DNA from 4 places in the Paenibacillus chartarius genome. Region 3 is predicted to be linked to each of the others. Evidence: riboswitches for the same ligand, from Rfam matches in the RefSeq annotation. Region 3 holds a riboswitch; each other region holds the start of a gene.

Region 1 (5,736 bases), on a different contig from region 3:
CTCATTTAACAAGGTAACCGCCCGATAGCCCATCTCGACGGGCCGCTGCACGACAGCCGCGGTGATTTTGCACTCGCTGAGGCCGCTCAACGTTTCCTCCGTCGTGTCGAAAGCATAGATATGAAGCCCGTTCGGGCGGAGGCGCTCGGCGGCCTCCTTGATGCCCGGGCCATCCAGCGCGCTAAAGCCGACCATCTCGGTAATTCGCGGCTTCAGCTGAAGCAGCTCCTCCGCTTGCCCCGCCGCCTGCAGACGCGAAATATTGGACGACCTCACATGGGCGACCGTCAGGTTGGGAAATTGGGCCAAAGCCCGGCGCAAGCCCTGCAGGCGAAGCTGCTGGTTCGGAGCGCGCTCGCTGCCAATCAAGACCCCGATCGTTCCCGCACCGCCCGACGTCTTTACGACAAGCTCACCCATTTTCATCCCCGCTTCCATGTTGTCGGTCCCGACGTACGAGAGTCGGCTGCTATCCGGTTCGTCCGTATCTACAGCGATGACCGGAATTCCGGCTTGGACGGCTTTATCGATTAAGCTTCGGTAGCCTTCATCCCCCAGACCTTGCACCAGAACCCCGTCCGCTTTGGCGGCGATCGCCTTCTCCAGAAGCCTCATCTGCTCCTGCGGGTTGATCCGGTACGGGCCGGTATAATGAAGCTCCATGCCGAACCGGCTCGCGGCGTCGCGGGCTCCCTGCTCAATCGATTTCCAGTAAGGATTGTTGAGCTCTTGGGCGATCAGTACAATTTGCTTGCCGTTCGTCTGCTCCTTGGAGGGGGTGATCAGCGGCTTCACATAGCCTTGAATGCGCTGGGTAGTGAAGAAGAACAGCAGCAGCAGTATGGTAAATCCCCCGAACAGGATGACGACGGCGGCGCTCCAAATCCGATTCGACATGCGATGGCTCCTTTGAACGACGGAATATAACAGGTTCATTATACAAAATAGGCTCGAGGACACAAAGCAAAGGCAGCCCGTGATGCGTTCGCATCCCGGACTGCCTGATGCGTTCAAACCGCCCGCGCTTTCAGCAGCTTATGATGATATCGATAAGACCCGGCTATCACGGCAAACCCGATGATGAATACGAGCGCGTCGGGCTTCAACCCGGTAACCGCCAGCACCGAGAAGAACGCCCCCGCCAAATCGAAAGTCAAACCTGCATACGCCCATTCCTTCACCCGCGTAAAGCCGGGTACGACGATCGCAATGACGCCGAGCAGCTTGGCGGCGCCCAGGAACGGCGACAGGTAGGCGGGATAGCCGAGAGAGGCGAAGAGAGCGACGGAGTCAGGGTTGGACAGAAGATTCGGTATCGCTCCGACACCCATCAACAAGATCGTCAAGCCTGTAAAAATCCAATACCAGATCCGCAGCTTGCTCATGCCCGAACACCTCCCTGCATGCGCTCCAATATGATCGCCAGCCGTCCGAGCGTCGATGAGGCGCCTTCGATCGCCCCGTATTGCCGCACCGCGGTTTCCAGTTCCAAGGCGGAAATGAATTGCATGCGCATGGTAAGCTCTGTGTTATCGTCGATGTCGTCAAAAGTGACGGTGACGCGGAAGCGTTCCTCCACTTCAGGATCGCCGTGAGTGTAAAGCAGCAGCTGAGGCGGGTCGACGTCGATATAGCGGATGATGTTATCATAGTCCGTTCCGTCTGGGCCGTGCATGACATAGCGCCATACGCCGCCTGGCCTTACGTCGATGTCCTGAACGGTGAGAGTGAAGCCTTCCGGCCCCCACCAGTGGGGCAGATGCTTCGGGTCGGTCCAAGCTTCGTACACGAGTTCGCGGGGAGCGGGGAAGCTGCGTTGAACTGTCAATACACGTCCTTCAACATGGGTGAAAGTGTTGTTCATAGCCGGGCCTTGCATCATAACGAATTCCTCCTTACGGGTATTGGTTCATCTGTTACAAATATATCCTATGGGGAATATTCCTGTCAAGGTATATAATAAGCGATTTGATTATCAGCATTCACCATGCAAGAAATAATATAATAACTGCAATTTCGATAAAAACTACTACCAAATACCTAGTTCTCCGGGTATAATGTTGTTAAGAAATTGTTAATGGAACTATAACGACAAAGGCACACTGCATGAAAATGCAGGCCGCAAAGCTAGAGGGGCTTCCGGGAGTAAGTTCCCATGCCAGCCAGCTGCCGAATGTTTCTGTGCTCCCGCGGAAGGGGACCCGAAAATTCGGGTCCTCTTTGTCGTCTTTAGGACAACAGTTGAAAATGTGGAGGGAATTACAGGATGTCACAACAACACACACATGCACGCAGCACAACGTCCAAGCTTGTCTCTCTGTTCGCTCCGGGTGAAGCGGTTATGAATCGATTGAAATATGTCAATAAGTTTCTGATGATCGGCTTGCTGTTCGCGATTCCGCTGATCGTATTGTCTTATTTGCAATACTCCGATAGAGCGAGCGAAGTAAAGCATATCCAGGAAGAAACGACCGGTGTCGAATACGTGCAGAAGCTTAACGATTTCTACTATGCGGTCGATACGCGACGCGCATCGGTAAGTGCTGTCGTGTTGGGGGACAGCTCGCTGAAAGAAACCCTCGTTCAGGCTGAAGCGAAAGCCGACAGCGCGGCAGCTGCAATCGACAAGCTTGACGGCGAGATTGGGAAACAAATTCAAACAACCGACAAATGGAATGCGGTGAAGAAAAAATGGAGCGACCTGAAGGCCAAAGGTACGGCGCTGACGTCCCAAGAAAGCATCGATCAGCACGCATCGGTCATTACGGATACGCGTTCGTTGATGACGCATATTACCAACACGTCGGGCCTTGTGCTGGACGGAGAACTGGGCAGCTATTATTTGATGGATGCCTCCGTGAAACAGATGCCGCTGCTGCTGGACCGCGCGGGACGCGCCAGAGCGCTGGCCGTAGCATACGCGGCGGCGAAGACGCCGACGGCGGCGGAAATCCGTACGTTAACGACGCTTCTGGATCAGATCAAGACGACGCAGGAAACGATTAAGTCCGACCTGGATACGGCGGCTCAAGTACATAGCGATATCGGTGCCAAGCTGCAGGAAGCTTACACGGCGAATTCGGCGGAGCTTGATCATCTGATCGAGTACGTGAACAGTTAAGTTGTGACGGCGAATCCGATCAAAGCGATGCCGAAAGAGGTGTTTGACACGCTGAACAAGCCGGTCGAGCAGACCTTCAAGCATTTCGAGACGGAGCTTGAGCTGCTTCAGGAGATTCTGCATCGCCGAATCGACCAGGGCAACTCGACGATGTATCTGCTGATCGCCGTCGTGAGTCTGGTGCTGCTTGCCGTGACCTACTTGTTTATCTCGTTCTATTTATCGGTCAAACGCGCCGTACACACGCTGGAAGCTTCTGCGACCCAAATTGCGCAAGGCAACCTTTTATCCCGCGTCGAGCTGAAGACGAAGGACGAGCTGGCCGTCGTAGCCTCCTCGTTTAATTTGATGGCCGATACGTTCCGTTCGACGATATTAACCGGCAAGCAAGTGTCCGAGCAAGTGGCAGTATCCGCCGGGCTGCTGACGCGGAATGCCCATACTTCGGCTGCGGCCAGCACCCAAATCAGCGATGCGATCGGGGTAATGGCTGCCGGCGTAAGCGCACAATTTCAGGGGGCGCAGGAAGCAGCGGTGGCGATGGAGGAGATGGCTCAAGGCGTTCAGCGTATCGCCGAGAATGCTTCCACAGTCGCCGAAGCGGCCCAGGGCGCGGAGAGCCGGGCCCGCAGCGGGAATGCTTCGATTCAACAGGCGATCGGTCAAATGACGAAAATTCATGCGAGTGTCGGCGAGTCTGCTGCAGTCATTGAGCTGCTCAGCTCCCGCTCGGAAGAGATCGGCTCGATCAGCAGCGTAATTTCGGAGATCGCGGTACAGACGAACTTGCTCGCTCTGAACGCATCGATCGAAGCGGCGCGTGCCGGCGAGCATGGAGCGGGCTTCGCCGTCGTCGCTTCCGAAGTGAAGAAGCTGGCCGAGCAGACGAAGACGGCCGCGGGTCAAATTACCGGGCTGATCAACGATATTCAAGTCAAGACCGTCGGGGCCGCCGCGAAGATGCACACCGGTGTTCAAGAGGCCGAGCTGGGCAAGCGGGTCATCGAGGAGACAGGCGCTATTTTCCAGGAAATTGTTGCCGCCGTTCAGCAGGTCACCGAGCAGATTCAGGAGGTGTCGGCGGCTGCGGAGCAAATGTCCGCCGGTACGGAGCAGGTTACGGCTTCCATCAGCGAGATGGTCGGCATTTCCCGGGTGTCCGCGGACAACGCCGAACAGGTATCATCGTCGTCTCAGCAGCAGCTCGCCTCGATGCAGGAGATTGCCGCTTCCGCCGACGAACTCAGCAAAGTCGCGCAGGAGCTGCGCGAAGTGATTCATCAGTATACGGTGTAAACGGCCGATTTGTCCGCCAAGTGCCTTCTATAGAGGCTGCTTGGCGGTTTTCTTGTTAATTCGAGCGGTTTCATCAGGCTTCACGTCAGATTTACAATTTATTAAACCTGAATTAATCATCTGTTTACATGAGTCGACTACAATTATCGATATTCACATACATCTTATGTACAGCGAGGAAGCGATGAGATCACTTGGAGCCCTTAATGAACCGATCGATAGCGGTTGTTTAAGACTTTGAGCTCATACGCTTCTTTTTTTGTGCAGTCGAGGGAGGATGACCTATATAGCAAGACAAGGACCGAGGAGGCTGGGCGGTTTGCGGCATGCGGCTGCGGTACTGGCTATCCTTTGCATGATGCTGGCCGCCGGGGGAACGGCCTCCGCTCATTTCAGCTCGACGGGATATTCCGACTTGACGGTAGGGGAGAAGTCGCTGCAATACAAACTTTACCTGCTGGAGAAGGAATTATTGGAAGCCCTTCCAATCATTGATAGGAACGGAGACGGCAAGCTGTCCGAGCAAGAGCTGAAGGGAGCGGCTGAGCCGCTGAACGAGCTGGTTAACGATCGGCTGGTCGTGACCGGGAACGGGAAGGTGGCCGACGGAGAGCTGGCTGCTGCGATGCACGCCGAGAAGGCGAAGATGACGATGATCGAGCTGGACATTCGCTACGCTTTCAGTGTCCCTGTACAGCGCTACATGGTGCAGTACAACATGTACGACGGAACCAATGCGGATCATCGCAGCTTCGCGACGATTCGGATCGGCGAGCAGACGATCGTCCAAGTGATCAACAGCAGCAACAACATTATTCAAATCGAGGGCGTCAAAGGCGGCGCTGCAGCATCTTCAGGCACCGGAGCCGGAGCCGGACAAGCAGCCGAAGCGTCGTCCGGCCCGACGCCGGCCGCTGCTGCGGACGCTCCATGGACCGTGATCTTCCGCGAGTATGCAGTCATGGGCATGAAGCATATATGGTCGGGACCGGACCATATGCTCTTCGTTGTCGGTCTGCTGCTCGCCGCAGGCGCAATCGGGTGGCCTACCTTGAAGCTGGTGACGGCGTTTACAGTCGGGCACAGCATCACGCTGGTGCTGTCTGCGCTGAATCTGGCCTCGATGTCGCCCGTTCTCGTCGAGCCGCTCATTGCGCTGAGCATTATCTATATTGCCGTTGAGCGGTGGATCGTCAAGGAACCGGCAGGAAATCGCCAGCTTGGCGTAACGGCGGCATTCGGAATGGTGCATGGCTTCGGGTTTGCGGAAATTCTTCACGGGACGATGGCGGGCGGCATTGCGCTGCCGCTGTTCTCCT
Region 2 (5,736 bases), on a different contig from region 3:
TCCTCCAGCAAATTCATCAGCGTGCCGGCGCATCCCGCCTTCGGATCGGGGGAAGCGAATACGACCCGCGGCAGACGCGATTGGACGATGGCCCCGGCGCACATCGGGCACGGCTCGAGCGTGACGTACAGCGTACAGTCGAGCAATCTCCAGGCATCCAGCCGCTCGCTGGCTTCGCGGATCGCTATCATTTCCGCATGCAGCGTAGGATCCTTGGAGGTTTCCCGGAGGTTATGGCCTCTCCCGATAATCGCTCCATTCTTCACGATGACAGCTCCGATAGGTACTTCGCGCAGCGCTTCGGCTTTGCGGGCTTCGGCGATCGCCTCTCTCATCCAAAACTCGTGGTTCTCGTTCTCCACGTGTGGACAACTCCTCATCCTGATTTATCCCCATGTGGATAATCCACGAACAAGCATTCGTTGTTAACATGTTGTGGACAACCTTGTGGATAATCGTTATCAACAGGGTATAATCTTCCACTAATCATAGGGGAAGAGCCGCGGCTGCGCAAGCTTTCAGCTGGGCTGGGCAGCTGCCCGTACGGATTCCGAAGGCTGTGCATAAACTAGCAGGGGATAACTCTAACTCAACATGAGGGGGAAAATGCTATGGCATATGTTGGCAGCGGGACGCCGATCCTTGGCGCACCTACCATGACCGCCGATCAAATGCGCCAATATGTTCGCAGTGTGAACCCATCAGCTCCTGATTATGCAGAATTGTATTTATCCATTGGGCGCAGATACCATGTGCGCGGGGACCTCGCCTTCGCACAATCGATTTTGGAAACGAATTATTGGCGGTTCGGCGGTTCGGTGAACGCGTCGCAGAACAATTTTGCCGGCTTGGGAAGTACGTCGCGTACGGAAGCGGGGGCCTCCTTCCCGACTCCGGAGCTAGGTATCGAGGCTCAAATTCAGCACCTGTACGGGTACGCGACGGCGGCGCCGCTTCCGGCGGGGACGACGCTCGTCGATCCGCGGTTCTCGATTTTGCAATCGGCGGGCCTGCGGGGGACGGCACCGAACTGGGAGGATTTGAACGGCAAGTGGGCCGTACCGGGGACGACATATGGGCAAGATATTTTGCGGATCGGCGAACAAATGCAAGCCATTTCGACAGGTTCGGCCCCGACGGCGCCGGTAACGGATTGGAAGCAGGAGGCTATGCAATGGCTGTCCCGGCAGGGCTTGATCAATCAGCCGCACGACCCGGATGCCCCCTTAACCTGGGCTGAATTCGGCACCGTGCTGCGGAGGCTGACAGGCGGCGGTCAATAGCGCAGCATGCACATTTTATATAGGATCAAATTACTATAAAATTTCTTTGAATCGATTGAATTTGTGACTTGCAGTAGGTATACTTACAGTACAATCTAGTTCAGGATGCCTAATAACTTGTCGAATGAAATATGAATACCGATAATGGCAAACTTACCGAAAGGTAAGGACGCAAAGCCGAGGGTCTAAAGCTCAAACGAGTCATGATCGCCTGGTTACCGAAGTATGGCGTAGCTGCCGTTTCTTCGTAACCGGGCAGATCCTCAACAAGAGGATCTGGTCCGGGTTTTTATTTTGAAGAAGAGAGGTGGTTACCCAATGTCAGCTGTTCCAACCCCACCAATCCAAAGAAGCGTGAAAACTATGTCGGGCAATAAGCCAAATCCGTTCGGAATCAAATTGAACAGCAACACGGTCGTCATGAAGAAGGACTACGTCTCCACAGGCCAGCTGACCTATGTCGAAGGCGATATCATCGAGGTAGAAATGTCCGACCTGAAATCGTTTAATCTTGGCGACAAGGTGAAGATTACGATTTATTCCACCGGGGGCATTCATGTGTTCGAGTCGCATGTCGTGGCGAAGGCCAACGGTTCGCTCATTATCTTGAATCCGCCGGAAAATAATAATAAATTCGCGGAACGCCGGGAGCACCCGCGGATTGAAGTGGCGGAGGAAGGCCTGCTTCAGGCGATTACGGAAGCGAAGTCGCAGGAGCGCCGCGAGCTGGAAGAGCCGGTGAATCTGACGATCAATAACATCTCGATAAGCGGGATCGGGTTCTCCATGTTCGGTCATTTTGAGCTGGCGAATGCGACACAGCTGGAGATGGAGATGAAGCTGAGCAGTACAGTGCCGATCCAGGCGGAAATCGTGCGCCGCGAAAAGAAGGAGTACGGCTACTATTACGGAGCGCAGTTTACGAATATGTCCGCGGATCAGATGAACAGTCTGAGGGCGTATGTGTTGAAGCAGCAGGTGGAGACATATTACCGGACAAAGGAAGAGAACAAGAAGCGGGAAGCGCTGAATCAAGCGAAGGCTCAAGCCAAAGCGGCGCGAGCGTAACGGAAACGGCAGCGATTGCGGTGCATAAGGATAGCCCAGCCCAGGGAAAATAGGTCAGGACATGTGGCGGAACAGCCTTGGGAGGGTACATCGTTATGGAAATCGTTTCTCCAGTTCAGGAGCGGGCAGCAAGGAAAGCGTCGGACGATCACGACGGAACATGGAACTGGGATACGGTTCGTCGGCAATTCGAGCTATCTACGGATTACATACATTTAGGTGCGTCACAATTTATAGCTTCCCACCCGAAGCCGGTGAGGGAAGCTATTGTTCGTTATCGGGACAAGCTGGACAGCGATCCGGTTTCATACGTGCTGGATCACGAGAATCAGTATTCGCAATCGGTGCGGATTGCCGCGGCGCGGTATTTGGGGGTGGACGACCCTGGGCGGATAGCCCTAACCGACAGCACGACCATGGGGCTCGGACTGGTTTACCATGGATTTAAGCTAGGTCCGGGTGACGAGGTCATCGCGACCCAGCATGATCATTACAGTCATCTGGAAGCGATACGGCTGGCAGCGGAGCGGGCGGGGGGAAAACGCCGGTTTGTCGAATTGTACAAGGACTTGAGCCGGTTAACTGAGGAGCTGATCGTTGAATCGGTTACCGGAGCCATTACGGAGCGTACGAAAATATTGGCGTTAACCTGGGTGCATTCCAGTACGGGACTCAAGCTTCCGATTGCGAAAATTTGCCGTGCGGTCAAGGCGATGAATCGGGAGCGGGACGAGGAACGGCGTATCTGGGTCGTCGTAGACGGCGTACACGGCTTCGGAATCGAAACGGAGGAGTTTGGCGAGCTTGGCTGCGATGTGTTTGTCGCCGGCTGCCACAAGTGGCTGTACGGTCCCCGCGGGACCGGCCTGATCGCGGCTACGGAGGAAGCTTGGCAGATGATGCGGCCGACGATCCCGAGCTTTACGTACGTCATGGATGCGATGACATTCGGATTGCCAAGGCCGGAGAAGATGGACGGGCTGCAAATGACCCCGGGGGGCTTTCATTCCCTCGAGCATCGCTGGGCGCTCAAAGACGCTTTCGATTGGGTGGAATCGATCGGAAAGCTCCGCATTCGCAGCAGAGTGGCGGAGCTGCATCGGCAGGCTAAGGAAGGGTTGCGGGAAATTAACGGTGTTACGGTGCATACGCCGATGCAGGGCGAGCTGTCCTCGGGGATCGTCGCGTTCGAGGTTCAGGGGTATACGACCGAGCAAACGGTGAACCGGCTCAAAGAGAAGAAGATCATTGCGACGTCTTCGCCGTATCAGGTGAGCTACGCTCGTTTCACACCGGGTATTTATAATACTCCGGAGGAAGTGGAGCTTGGGCTGAAGGCGGTGCGGGAGCTTGCGAGGTGAGGAGCGCTTCCGGATGCCGGAATCACAGCGAAGGGTGACTTTGCGGCTCAGATACTATATAATTGTGTAGTTGAAGAGAGCAAGATTGCTAATTGGGCTGGGAGCGTGTCTATAGATGGCGTTAAAAGCAGGCATTGTCGGATTGCCGAACGTCGGTAAATCGACCTTATTCAATGCGATTACTCAAGCGGGGGCCGAATCGGCCAATTACCCGTTCTGTACGATTGATCCGAACGTCGGCGTCGTTGAAGTGCCGGACGAGCGTCTGCAGAAGCTGGCGGACATCGTGACACCGGAGCGCATTGTCCCGACGGCATTCGAATTCGTCGATATCGCGGGTCTGGTGGCCGGCGCAAGCAAGGGCGAAGGACTGGGGAACAAGTTTCTGGCGCATATCCGCGAGGTGGATGCGATCGTTCACGTCGTCCGCTGCTTCGAGGATGAGAATATTACGCACGTGGCAGGCAAGGTCGATCCGCTCGGCGACATTCAGACGATCAATCTGGAGCTTATCCTTGCGGACGTCGATACGGTGGAGAAGCGCATTGAACGCTCCCGTAAAAATATGAAGGGCGGAGACAAGAAGTACGCCCAAGAGGTCGAGTGCCTGGAACGCATCAAGGAGGCGCTTTACAACGACCAGCCGGCGCGCAGCGTCGAGCTGACGGACGAAGAGCGGCTGCTCGTGCGCGACCTGCACCTGATCACGATGAAGCCGGTGCTGTTCGCGGCGAACGTCAGCGAGGCCGAAGTGGCATCTGCGGACGACAATCCGTACGTACAGAAGGTGAAGGAGTACGCGGCCGCCGAAGGCGCGGAAGTGGTGCCGATCTCGGCCAAGGTCGAGTCGGAGATCGCCGAGCTGGAAGGCGAAGACAAGGAGATGTTCCTGGCGGAGCTGGGGCTGCAGGAATCGGGGCTGAACCGTCTGATTCGCGCGGCGTACAAGCTGCTTGGCTTGTATACGTATTTTACCGCGGGCGTGCAGGAGGTTCGCGCTTGGACGATTCGTCAAGGAACGAAAGCGCCGCAAGCGGCAGGTGTTATTCACTCCGACTTCGAACGCGGCTTTATCCGGGCGGAGGTTGTCGCTTACGAAGACCTCGTCGCGGCCGGTTCGATGAACGCGGCGAAGGAAAGAGGCCAGCTGCGGCTGGAAGGCAAAGAATACGTAGTGCAGGACGGGGACGTCATGCATTTCCGTTTTAACGTGTAAGATTATGGACGCCCGGGGATATGGACTTCTCGCGGCGTTTTTCATATGATGTAGGAACAGAATTTATCGATTAGAGGTGAACCGAACATGTTGGATCAATTGCAGGCTCTGGCCGACCGGTACGACAAGCTGAGCGAGCTGCTCTGCGATCCGGACGTCACGAGCGATACGAAACGGCTGCGCGAATATTCGAAGGAGCAGTCTGACCTTCAAGAAGCGTACGATGCATATATGGAGTATAAGACGGTACTGGAGCAGTATGACGCGGCAAAGCAGATGCAGCAGGAGAAGCTCGACGACGAGATGAAAGAGCTGGTCAAGATGGAGCTGGAGGAGCTCTCGACGCGGAAAGAGGAGCTGGAAGCGAAGCTGCACGTCCTTATGATGCCGAAGGACCCGAACGACGACAAGAACGTAATCGTCGAGATTCGCGGCGCGGCCGGCGGCGACGAGGCGGCGTTGTTCGCGGGCGATCTGTACCGGATGTATACGAAATATGCGGACGCGCAGGGTTGGCGGACGGAGGTGCTCGACGCGAACTTGAACGATCTCGGCGGCTTCAAGGAGATTGTGTTCCAGGTGAACGGCAAGGGCGCTTACAGCAAGCTGAAGTTCGAGAGCGGGGCGCACCGCGTGCAGCGGGTGCCGGTGACGGAGTCGGGCGGACGCATTCATACGTCGACGTCGACGGTCGTTGTGATGCCGGAGATGGAAGAGTTCGATATCGAGATTAAGGACAGCGATATTCGCGTCGATACGTTCTGCTCGAGCGGAGCGGGCGGACAGTCCGTGAACACGACGAAATCCG
Region 3 (5,736 bases):
GCCCACAACAAATTCCACGTATTGATCCTGCGCCATCTCTTCCATGCGTCTCACCCTTACAATTTCGCGATCAAATCGTTCATATTTTGAACGGTTTTCACCATCTCGGTCGTCGAAGCGGCCGTTTGCTCCGCGCCGGCAGCCGTCTCTTCGATAATGGCGGCCATGCTTTGTATATTCGTTTGAACCTCCGTGCTTTGGCTTGCTTGTTCTTCGCAGGCGGCCGCGATTTCGGCAATGCTGGACGCTGTTTGCTGAATCGTCCTTCTGATTTCGGTAAAGGCGCTTCCCGCCCTCAGAGACGCTTCGTCCCCCGTCTTGGCGGTAACGACCGCTTCTTTCGTATTTTGCTGAATCGCTTTGATCAAGCCGGCGATTTCTTTCGTAGCGGTGCTGCTGCGCTCGGCCAGCTTGCGCACCTCGTCGGCGACAACGGCGAAGCCCTTGCCTGCGGAGCCTGCGCGAGCGGCTTCCAGTGCGGCGTTCAGCGCCAGCAAATTGGTCTGATCCGCAATCTCGTCGATCACTTCAATAATGTCGCCGATCTTCTCGGAACGGACGGCGAGCTCTTCAATTTTTAACGAGATGTCTTTCATGCCCGTAATGGTTTGCTGAATGATTTGGTTGCCGTTCTCGGCGAGATCTACAACCTGCTCCGCCGCATAGCTCGCCTTTTCCGAGTTTTCGGCTACGCTCTGGACGGCAGCTGTCATTTCGTTGACCATCGCATTGGACGTTTCGGCGGCTCGCGCCTGCGTCTGGCTGCCTGCGGCAATCTCTTCATTGCTGGCCATAATTTCCTGCGAGCTGGAGAAGACATGCTGGGTCAGCTGATTGATCTTCTTCACCAAACCGCTTGTGGATACGTAGACGATAATGCAGGCGGCCAAGCCTAACAATAGCGCGATACCGGACATAATCGAGACGAGGACGATATTCGTTTGCACATCCTGCTCACCTTTGGCGACCGTGTTATCGGACATATCGTTCAAGTTCACAACCATCTGTTCCGACAGATCAGTAGCGGTGTTGATAAACTTTCTACCGTCAATCGCTATTAATTTCGCCTTTTCTACATCCGTTTTTCCTGTCACTTGAATTTGATCGAGAAGGGGCATATAGTTTTTCACATTGGCTTGAATGTCGCGAAGGATCGCTTTATTTTTTTCCGTTTCCAACGTATTCATCAGACCGTCGATCGATTGATTCACTCTCTTGGAGGCGTCTTTCGACTGGGTCATCAGCGATTCGTCGGAAAACAGCAAATACCCCCGCATGCCATTTAAGATCTGCCTTAAATCCGAATTCATCTGCTGAACCTTCAGCTGATTGGCAAGCGTAACGTCGACCGTATTCTTGAATTGCTTCTGCATGGCGATCATTTTGAACAGCGAGAAGGAAGATATGCCGATCAATAAAATCAATACCCCGATAAAACCAATTGCAATTTGCTTGCGGATGCTCATGTTACGTAACAGATTCATATGTACGTTCTCTCCTTTTTCCCCTTGTGGATTCCCTGTCAATCCATCCTTTTACGGCAACCCGGCTGCCGTAGCTTCCGCGTTTGTTCGCTAGAAGCCTTAGGCCCGCAGCTTTGCGCCCCCACCTTTCAACGGGTTTGCCTTTATGGAGATGGTTGATTTCTCCGCATAATTCGACATTATTTATCTAATTATGTCGATACAAGTCGTTTCTAGTATGATAATTCTCTTTGGAAATAGACCGATTCCTTCTTAAAAAGTGATATCGCTCGTGAAATTATGAATGTTCAGTTTCATTTCTGAAAATGAAAAAGGCTTTGTCTCACTCTGAAGTGAAACAAAACCTCTTTATCATCGATTTCCTTAAGCGGTTGCGTCCTACTTCTTCAGCTTCTGATAGGCCGCTTTATATTCCGCTATCAGCTTGTCGCCGCCCGCTTTTTTCCACTTGTTGATTTCCTCCTGCCAGCCGGCTTCGTCGATCTTGCCCATAATAAATTTCGTTTGCGCGTCCATCATCATCTGATCGAGCTCCGAGCCCCGCTCCGAATACGTCATCGACTTCAGCGTGAGCGCCGGGTTGGGGACGATATACTTGATGCCGTCCGACTCCATCTTCGTCCCTTTCTCCCCGATCGGCACGTCCTTGAGCGGCTTCACATTGTAGCCTTCGAGCACGGTGAGATTATCCCGGTACGGCTTCACTTCACGCTGGAACATATTGAAGCCGTCGCCGATAAACTCCGTCTTGCCGTCGGCCGTATTGGCGAAGTGCGTTCCTTCGATGCCGCGGAGCAGCAGCGTGGACATCTCCGGATCCATCAGCTTATCGAGGAAGCCGAGCACCCGCTTCATCTCCTCCTCCGTCTTCACCGCCGATTTCGGAATAACGAGGAAGCCGTTGTTACCGTTCTCCGATGCGATGCGAATCCCTTTCGGCCCTTCGAAGCTGGCTACGTCGACGACCGCTTTCGGATTCGTCTTGTTCAGACGGTCCTGCTGGCTCTTGCCGTTCGTCGCGACACCGAACCGGATGCCGGCCCGGCCGGTATCCATCAGCTTCTCCGCCTCGGTCGCATCGATGACGGCGAAATCCTGATTGATCAAGTTTTCCGTGTACAAACGGCGGAACATCTTCAGTACGTCGAGAAACTCGGGTGTCGTATACTCCGGAGTGAAATTGCCGTCCTTGTCGACGCCCCACTTGTTGACGCCGCCCATCATGACGGCGAAGCGGGTAATCATCGACGCTTGGCCTTCATTGTATTTCTTGTGCAGCACCATGCCGTACGTATCGTTCTTCCCGTTTTTGTCCGGATCGTTCAGTGTCAGCGCTTTCAGTACGTTGTACCACTCATCGAGCGTCTTCGGATAGGTCAGGTTCAGCGCATCCAACCAATCTTTGCGATATACGGCAGCCCCGCGCCCCATGTTGCGGTACAGCGGTACGCCGTATATGTTGCCTTCGACCGAAATATTTTCGAAGAACTGCTTGTTTTGCGCGTTCAAATTCTTATAATCCTTCAAATACGGACCGACTTCCCAAAATAATTGCGACTCGATCGCGTTCGTAACCGTCGGGCCCTGGTTCACCTTCAGCAGCTTCGGCATTTCGTTGGAGGCCAGCATCACGTTGATTTTATCGTTATAGGCGGAGGAAGGAATCCACTGGAAGTCGATCTTCGTGTTTGTATACTTCTCGATGGCCTTCTCCACGGGATTGCCCTTGGCCGGAATGTCCCCGACCTGGGTGAAGGCGATGGTCAGGTTAAGCGGCGTCGTATCCTCGGCCGCGGCAGCCGGTTTGTCCCCGTAAGTTTGACCGGCAGACGACTGGCCTCCGGTGCTGCTGCAGGCGACCGACAGCGCCATCGTACCGCTCAAGGCTAACACTGTCCAGGTAAGCTTCTTGTTTCTTCTCATCACAAAGTAAACCTCCCCTATGATACGTTTCTGGTTATCCTTTGACCGAACCGAGCAGAACGCCTTTCGCAAAATGCTTCTGCAGGAACGGGTAAACCGCGATAATCGGCAGCGTTGCGAACACGATGACCGCCATCTTGATCGTCAGCGGCTGAATATTCATTTCATCCATGTTCGTGTCGCCGATCCGGCTGCTCGCATTGATGACGATTTCCCGCAGAACAACTTGAATCGGCCATTTTGTATTCGTGTTAATATACATAACGGCGCTGAAAAACTTGTTCCAATGATCGACTGCGTAAAACAAGCCGAAGGTGGCCATGGCCGGCAGCGACAGCGGGATGACGATACGCAGCAGAATGCCGAGATCGTTGCAGCCGTCGATTTTCGCAGAGTCCTCCAGCCCCTCGGGGATTTGCTGGAAAAAGTTTTTGAGCACGATCAGATTAAAGGCGCTGATCGCCGACGGAATCATGAGCGACCAGAGGGAGTCGATCATGCCCAGCGACTTGACCACATAATAAGTGGGAATGAGACCGCCGTTGAACAGCATCGTAAACAGCACGGCCAGCAAAATGAGGCGGCGCCCCTTGAAGCTGGGCCGCGAAAGCGGATACGCCAGCAGCGACGTGAGCACCAGGTTGATGAGCGTACCGAGCAAAGTGACATAGATGGAAACGCCCAAGCTTCGCACCAGCGTATTCGAGGAGAAAATGTACTGGTAGGCTGCCAGCGAAAACTCCTTCGGGTACAGGATAAAGCCTCCCTGCGCCACGATATGCGGAGCTGTGAACGAAACCGCCAGCACATACACGAACGGCAAGATGCAGACGAGCCCAATCAGACTCAGCAAGCTGTAATTGACCGCATCGAACAGCCGGTTGCTCCATGTATTGTCGTGGTTCATGATCCGTCTCCTTTCTGCAGAGGTCAATAAACGCCCTCTTCACCGAAGCGCTTGGCCAGCCAGTTCGCGGCGAGCACGAGCAGCAGCCCTACGACCGATTTGAACAGGCCGACCGCCGCACTGTAGCCGAATTGCCCTTGCGTCAAGCCTTTGACGTACACATACGTATCGAACACTTCGCCGACCTCGCGGTTCGTCGGAGTCAGCATGAGGAAGATGTGCTCGAAGCCCGAATCGAGAAAATGGCCGAGCCGGAGAATGAGCAGGATGACGATCGTACTGCGGATGGCGGGCAAGGTGATGTGCCACAGCTGGCGCCAACGGCCGGCTCCATCCATACGGGCGGCTTCGTACAGCTGTAAATCAACCCCGGCGAGAGCGGCGAGGAAGATAATCGTTCCCCACCCGACTTCCTTCCAGACCGATTGCGAGACGATCATCGTCCGAAACCAATCCGGCTCCAGCAGGAACGCGATTTTCTCTCCGGAAACCGCATAGATCAGTTCATTGACGGCTCCGCCTTCGGTCGTGAACAAGATGTAAAAAATCCCGACGACGACGACCCATGAAACAAAGTGCGGAATGTAAACGAGCGTCTGCACGAACCGTTTGAATCTCTCTCTCCTTACTTCGTTCAGCATTAAGGCAAGAACGATCGGCAGCGGGAAGAAAAAAATCAAATTATAGACGGCGAGCACAAACGTATTGCGGAACAGCATCCAGAACTGCTCTTCGCCGAAGAAGCGCTCGAAATGCCGAAGCCCCACCCAGGGACTGCCGAAAAAACCGAGGTGCGGCTTGAAATCCTGGAACGCCATAATGATGCCGTACATCGGCACGTATTTGAATATCAGAAAATAGACGATCCCCGGCAAAGCCATCAAGTAAAGCCAGCGGTCCTTCAGCACATCTTTCGCCCATCCCAACTTGTTGTTAGCGCTTTCTTTAATGCGCGTATCAGCTTTCACTTGTGTATTCACTTCGTAGTCCCCAGCCTCCTTTCATGATCCTGCCTTGTCTTCGCCGCTTACTCCCATTATTGAGCCGCACGCGATAACATGCTATGGACCGTATGCAACTTCTTGCGAATCCCCCGTCAAACCTTTGATTTGCGCGGATTCCCCGGATCGTGTTACCCGAAACGAACCTGCATAAACCGATTGCAACTTCAAGAGTTCCCATAGGCAAGGCCCCCGGTCCGGCGGGAAGACTTGCGCTTCACCGTCAGACGGAGGCCTTCAAGCGAAAGCCATGGCCTATTCTCCCGGCCGCCCGCACCGTTCGCGGTACTGCCCGGGCGTCATGCCGACCACTTTGCGGAACATCCGGATAAAGGCAGTCGTATTCGAGTAGTTCAGCTGGTCCGAAATGTCCGAGATTTTCAGCGTAGTCGTCTCCAGCCATTCCTTGGCCAGCCTCATC
Region 4 (5,736 bases), on a different contig from region 3:
TTTGATTCGGCAGGTCGAAGATGAACTGAATCGGCTTTCAGACCGTTAAAGCCGTAATCACGAACAATGAGTCTGCTGCGAGCGTAAGCAATGTTACTGTCAGCAACGCGTTCTTCACATTTCGGATCTCGTCCCGCACTTCCTGTAAGGTCACTTTCCCATTTTTACACGCTTTTTTGATTTGCCGGACGTGGATGAAACCGGACAGAAGACAAATCGCATAAAGTTCAAGAAATAGTAGCGCCTTGTTCAACAAGAAAGTGGACAAAGGCATATCCGACAAATAGTACAAATCTCCTATCAGCATACAAGCCTCCTTTCCCAGATGTTTGGAAATCGCAATTATAGTGAGATGTGACTATCGAAGTCAACGAAAGGAAGCCGATCATTATTACCTGAAAACAACGAGGTTGCCTTTATTAGAAGAGTTGCCTTCATGTTGCGCTTGCCGTGCAGGCACCGAATGAAACAAAGTAGGATTTCAGTTATGGACATGGAATTTTAGTCCCGGGATAATAGGCATAGATTTCATTCCGAAATATTTGAATTTTTGGAACATATATGATAGAATCGTCCTATACAATCATGTCGATCAACCAGGAAAAAAGGCAAACCTGCTCGAAAGACAGGGACGCAAAGCCACGGATCTAATGCATGAAAGCATGCGATGACCGCCGGGTTACCCTATCGACAGCAACGGGACACTGCCGCCGTAGGGTAGTGTCTTTTTGCATTCGCAAAAGGAGGCGGACATCATCATACTAGGGAGGTGGGATGGAATACACAACTCATAACGGCGCCCGTTCGACATCTGCCGTCAATTAATTGACCGATGACAGCATTTTTTTTCCGCTTTTTCGATTATTATCGATATGACGAGGGCTTCAAAGCCGGTTTTGCGTAGAATGATATGGTTATCAATCGTATTGAGGTGCAATTCCACATCGAAAGGGAGTGCCGGATTATGATTTCATTTTGGATGCCGTTGCTGGATCGTTATTTGTTGCATCAGCTTCACCGGAAAAGGAGCAGGGATTCGCAATATGCGTATGACTTCATGTCACCTATTTCTGTCGATATCGCTGGACTGCAAGCAAATTATGCGACGCCTGAGGTGCCGCACATTCATTGGACGCGTTCGGATGAACGCGGGAATTACGAATGGGGCCGATATGCATTCGACAGCGAAATATCGTCCGGCCACCGGAACAACGATGTGGCTTCCGGTAGGTATTATGCCGGTCGAACGAAGGAAGCGAAGGAGCATGTAATATTTGTGCATGGCTGGCGAATGGACGGGCTGGACCGCATCAAAGAGTTGTTTTTGCCCGGATTTATGAATCGTGGGGCGGACATGTACTTTTTTACGCTCCCGTATCATTTCGAGCGGTCGCCCGAGGAAGCGCTTTACGGCGGTGAATATATGGTCAGCGCCAACATCGATCGCACGCTGCTGGCAGTTAAGCAAGCGGTTTCGGATTTGCGGGCGCTGATTCGCTGGATCAAAGAGCGGAAAGGCGGACGTGTCATTCTGATCGGAATCAGTTTGGGGGGATTTGTAACGAATTTGACCGGAGTAATCGAGGAGCGGATCGATCTGCTCATTTCGGTTATGTATGCGAATCGGCTGGCCTATTCCGTATGGAAGACGATACCGGGGAAATATATCCGTGAGGATTTGGAGCGGCACGGTTTTACATACGAGCAATTGGAATCGTGCTGGGCGATCACGGATCCAAGCCGGTTTGAGCCAGTTATTCCAAAAGATCGTATTCTGCTTCTGTCAGGCCGTTATGACCGGTATGTGCTGGAAGAAGATGCGGCCCGCCTTTGGGAATCGTGGGACAAACCCAAAAGAATCGTGTACGCTAGCGGTCATGCGGGCATCGTTCTGAAGAGAAGGCAAATCGCCGAAGATGTGCTGTCGTTTGTGTCCTCCCGATTGTCCTAGCAAGGGAGGGAGTCGGAATGGTTATATTATTTCTTTTGCTTTGGATTCTGGCCACCATCCTGGTAACGACCAATCCGACAAGTGAAGCGACCCGATGGGGCGGCGCCGTCGCTTTTTTCTCCGGATTTGGAGGTTTGGCCGATGTGATGGACGAGTCGGTCAGTCCGTTCCTGCGTGAATGGTTGTCGGAGGACCATGCGATGATTGGGATGGCACAAGGTGCGGTGGGCGTTTTTTCCTCCTTGTCGCATTACATTTCGCCTTATGTGCTGCTCATGTTCAGCTTTCGCTGCACGGGTGTCTGGACGAAAAATCGGGTGGACAGGATAATCTCGGCTATCGTGTTTTTTCTTCCGATCCCGGTCATGTATGCGCTGTTTCCGGTTTATCCTCAGCTTCAGGCCGACTTTAGGCTGCTTACGCTTTGGGTTGCTCCATATGTGCTGACCGCCAACTTCCTGATGATTCGCTCCGCGATCCGGGAAGGGCAAACGCTCCTGAAACGGCAGAAGGGAATGCTCTGCGTGATCGTCAGCCCATTGACGCTGTTCTCGCTGTTAACCAATTATGTTCTGCGAGTGTTTCACGTCGAAGAAGCGTGGCGGTACAATACCTGGATGATTATTCTCGGCTTTATCGCGTTTCTCTATTTTGCCGCCAGATACGGACTGCTCGGCGTCAGGCTTCGGTTCGAAAAACAGAGCCTGGAAAGCACGATGCGGGCGGTCAGCATGGGAACGAGCTTTTTGAATCATACGATCAAAAACGAAATTACGAAAATCTCGATGTCCACAGATAATTTACTGGTCTCCACGGCGGCTGCCGATCCAAACACGAAGGAGCAAGTCGAGATTATCGCCGGTGCAGCGGCGCATATGCTGGCGATGGCGGAGCGCATTCAAGAACACGTGCAGGAACTTGTACTGAATGAAGAGACGGTTAGGATGAGCGACCTGATCGAACGGGCGTTGCTGCTGTGCCGTCCGTTAATGGACGCGAAGCAGATTCATGTGAACTGGAACGCCGCATGTACCGTCTACCTTCGCTGCGATCCGGTGCACCTGACGGAAACGCTCGTCAATGTGATCCGCAATGCGGTCGATGCAATGTCGGCGGGAGGAGAACTGACCATCTCGGTTGCATTTGAGAAAAAACAGCTCATTGTGTCGGTTCAAGATAACGGAACGGGCATCTCCAAAGAACATCTGGCTTTTGTGTTCGAACCGTTTTTTACAACGAAACCGAATCGCAGCAATCACTTCGGTCTCGGTCTATCTTACGTGTATAACGTTATGCGCAAACACGGCGGTTCGCTTGACATTCACAGTCTGGAAGGAGAAGGAACGACGGTCTATCTTCGTTTTCCGATTCATGCCATCGTGGATGTTTCGGCGGATGACAGAGAGGAGGAGCACGATGGAAAACATTCGCGTTCTCATGGTCGAAGACGATCCGGACTGGATCAAGACGATGACGAATTATCTGCATCATCAGCCAGATATATTGGTAGCCGGATCGGCGACGAACAAGGAAGAGGCAGTTCGTTTGACGCAAACGCTATCATTTGACGTGGCGCTCGTGGACATTCATCTGACGGAAAACCGGCAAGAGGGCATCGATGCGGTCAGCGAAATCGTGCACCTGCAGCCGGTCAAGGTGATCATGCTCACGGGACAGGAAGACGAAGAGTTAATCATCCGGTCTTTTGCCGCCGGAGCGGTCAATTACTTGTACAAAACCCGTTACCGGGACATTCCGGCCGCGATTCGGTTTACGTATCAGAATGCGGCGCCGATCGAGGTGTTGCTGAAGGATTACGAACGGTTGAAGCAAGATGAAAAATTGCGTGTGTTGACCACGGCCGAGCGGGAAATTTTCGATCTGGCCGAGCGAGGGTACACGCTGTCGCAAATCGGCCAAGTATTGCACAAAACTGAGCAGACGATCAAGAACCAAACCGGTTCGCTTTTGAAAAAGCTGGGTGCGCGCCGTCTGAGGGAAGCGGTAGAGACGATCAGAAAACGAATACGGTAAGTGGAATGAGATCCGGCGTGGGCCGGATTTTCTTTTTGGCTAAAGCGGTAGAGGTACTAAAAAAATGAGTACCTTGGACATTATTTCCCCAAGAAAGTGAGTACTGCCGGATGAAGTGCGGAATTTGTAAAATGAAGGTAGAAGATGACGTAATATTCAGACTAATTCGGATAAGTGACATTCTGCGATGTTCTTGGCTTTATTATCGATCGGAAACGTCAGAGAATGACAAGGGATGGAGGTGGAAGTTCTAAAGAATCAATACTGTCTTTGTCTTTTGATGAAGGAATCTCTAACAGAACTAATCATGGGAGGTAAATAGGGATGAGATATCGCTATGAAGCAATTGAAGAGTGGCTGGAAGCGTTGCCGATGTGGAAAGAGCACGTGGAGCTATTGCAAACGCAGTTGTCGCATTTGCCGGGTTTGACCCAACGGCTGGAGCTTGTAAACGTTCACGGAGAACGACAAAAAGTCGATCATGTGCTGAATGAGGTTATCCGGCGGATCCGCATTCAGGAAGAAGAACTGCCATTCTGGGAAATGCGCGTCCATTTGCTCGAACAGGCCGTAGCCCGCTTGCAGGAATTGGACCGGCAATTCGTAGAGCTGCGGTACATAAAAAGACTGGACAGCAGGAGAATGATGGAACGTTTCCATTTGTCGCACAGTGTCTTTTATCGCAAGCGGCAAGAAATATTGCGGCAATTGTACTTGGCAGTCGGAGGAGATCAATCGATTTTATGGGTGGAACATCAGGAAAGCGGAATAGGGAGTTGTGCGATATTTTCTTGTGCGAAGTTGTCTTGATTTTGAGGTTATGGGATGAACCCGCCGGTATTCTCATTTACTGGCGGGTTCTTCTCATTGTCGGTTATTCAAACAGATTCGTCGAGATTTCGTCAATTGAAGTAGTTGTTTCTTTAAGACAGTCTTCTCTCTTTTCAAATGGCTCTTTTCGTAAATATTGTTGTTATTGAATAATTATAAGAACGAGATTACTGTCGCTAAGACCAAACTTATAGCAAGGGATAGACATAGACCAATAACAAAGCCTCTAAAATGGAAAAAGTAACTTTTGTATTCGGACATTCCTTCTGTTCCTTTGATGATAAGAAGTTAAATTTGGTTTGCATTAGTTCTGATTTAGTCTTTAATGCAACTATTTTTTGAATGTTCGCAGGATAGGATTGCAGAGTCGAGGGTTGTAATACAAAGTTCCCAAGATGATCGTAGAAAGCACAATAGATATTGTTACTCCATATAACATGATCGACTCCCTAAGTGCATTTTAATCCCTTCCTCTTTAAGCACTCTTTATTGCAGTCACGGTTGTATGATTCGCTTTCCTATCATGAATTAATTCATCGTCTCTCAGAAATCAGTTATTATCCTCGAGCCTAAACTCCATATCGCTTTCTCCCCCAAAACTGCGGATCTTATCTTCCATTATAAAATAGCAGTATTGTGAACGCCATCCTTACTATAGTCGAAACGTTCATCGAATTACTTGCTTCAAAAAGTCGAAACAAATCGCAAACGAATACCTCACAACAATCGCAGCACAGTGAAACAAAGAAGATACAACCATGGAACCATAGCGGGATGATTTCGTGGTACGATGGTATTGTAGGTGAATAAGGACAGGCTTTTCGAGTGCTTTCTTTTTTGTAATAATCAGGAAAGGAGCGGATGGTTGGGTTCAAGGTGGTTCGGCTTTAGCGGATCCTGTCGGTGGATTCGCTAATTTG

The links. A riboswitch is a leader RNA that binds a small molecule or an ion and turns the genes downstream of it on or off. The one in region 3 is predicted to bind cyclic di-GMP.
Region 1: another riboswitch for cyclic di-GMP. It lies ahead of ACFFK0_RS16395 (hypothetical protein); the one in region 3 lies ahead of ACFFK0_RS19405 (HAMP domain-containing methyl-accepting chemotaxis protein).
Region 2: another riboswitch for cyclic di-GMP. It lies ahead of ACFFK0_RS28915 (flagellar brake protein); the one in region 3 lies ahead of ACFFK0_RS19405 (HAMP domain-containing methyl-accepting chemotaxis protein).
Region 4: another riboswitch for cyclic di-GMP. It lies ahead of ACFFK0_RS15395 (alpha/beta hydrolase); the one in region 3 lies ahead of ACFFK0_RS19405 (HAMP domain-containing methyl-accepting chemotaxis protein).

What each region holds. Positions count from the first base shown of each region.
Region 1 is NZ_JBHLWN010000067.1:112,213-117,948, reverse strand. Features, by position in the region: gene ACFFK0_RS16410 (sugar-binding protein) at 1-897, opposite strand, end outside; gene ACFFK0_RS16405 (DoxX family protein) at 1,011-1,385, opposite strand; gene ACFFK0_RS16400 (SRPBCC family protein) at 1,382-1,882, opposite strand; cyclic di-GMP riboswitch class I at 2,087-2,174, shown strand; gene ACFFK0_RS16395 (hypothetical protein) at 2,267-3,121, shown strand; gene ACFFK0_RS16390 (methyl-accepting chemotaxis protein) at 3,125-4,417, shown strand; gene ACFFK0_RS16385 (HupE/UreJ family protein) at 4,695-5,736, shown strand, end outside.
Region 2 is NZ_JBHLWN010000120.1:42,504-48,239, reverse strand. Features, by position in the region: gene tadA (tRNA adenosine(34) deaminase TadA) at 1-380, opposite strand, end outside; gene ACFFK0_RS28920 (glucosaminidase domain-containing protein) at 612-1,283, shown strand; cyclic di-GMP riboswitch class I at 1,420-1,506, shown strand; gene ACFFK0_RS28915 (flagellar brake protein) at 1,647-2,351, shown strand; gene ACFFK0_RS28910 (aminotransferase class V-fold PLP-dependent enzyme) at 2,447-3,712, shown strand; gene ychF (redox-regulated ATPase YchF) at 3,828-4,928, shown strand; gene prfA (peptide chain release factor 1) at 5,016-5,736, shown strand, end outside.
Region 3 is NZ_JBHLWN010000076.1:50,205-55,940, forward strand. Features, by position in the region: gene ACFFK0_RS19400 (chemotaxis protein CheW) at 1-45, opposite strand, end outside; gene ACFFK0_RS19405 (HAMP domain-containing methyl-accepting chemotaxis protein) at 57-1,484, opposite strand; cyclic di-GMP riboswitch class I at 1,537-1,636, opposite strand; gene ACFFK0_RS19410 (extracellular solute-binding protein) at 1,863-3,407, opposite strand; gene ACFFK0_RS19415 (carbohydrate ABC transporter permease) at 3,442-4,314, opposite strand; gene ACFFK0_RS19420 (ABC transporter permease) at 4,338-5,264, opposite strand; gene ACFFK0_RS19425 (helix-turn-helix domain-containing protein) at 5,571-5,736, opposite strand, start outside.
Region 4 is NZ_JBHLWN010000063.1:13,080-18,815, forward strand. Features, by position in the region: gene ACFFK0_RS15390 (helix-turn-helix domain-containing protein) at 1-49, shown strand, start outside; cyclic di-GMP riboswitch class I at 598-687, shown strand; gene ACFFK0_RS15395 (alpha/beta hydrolase) at 980-1,951, shown strand; gene ACFFK0_RS15400 (sensor histidine kinase) at 1,969-3,519, shown strand; gene ACFFK0_RS15405 (response regulator transcription factor) at 3,422-3,985, shown strand; gene ACFFK0_RS15410 (hypothetical protein) at 4,310-4,795, shown strand.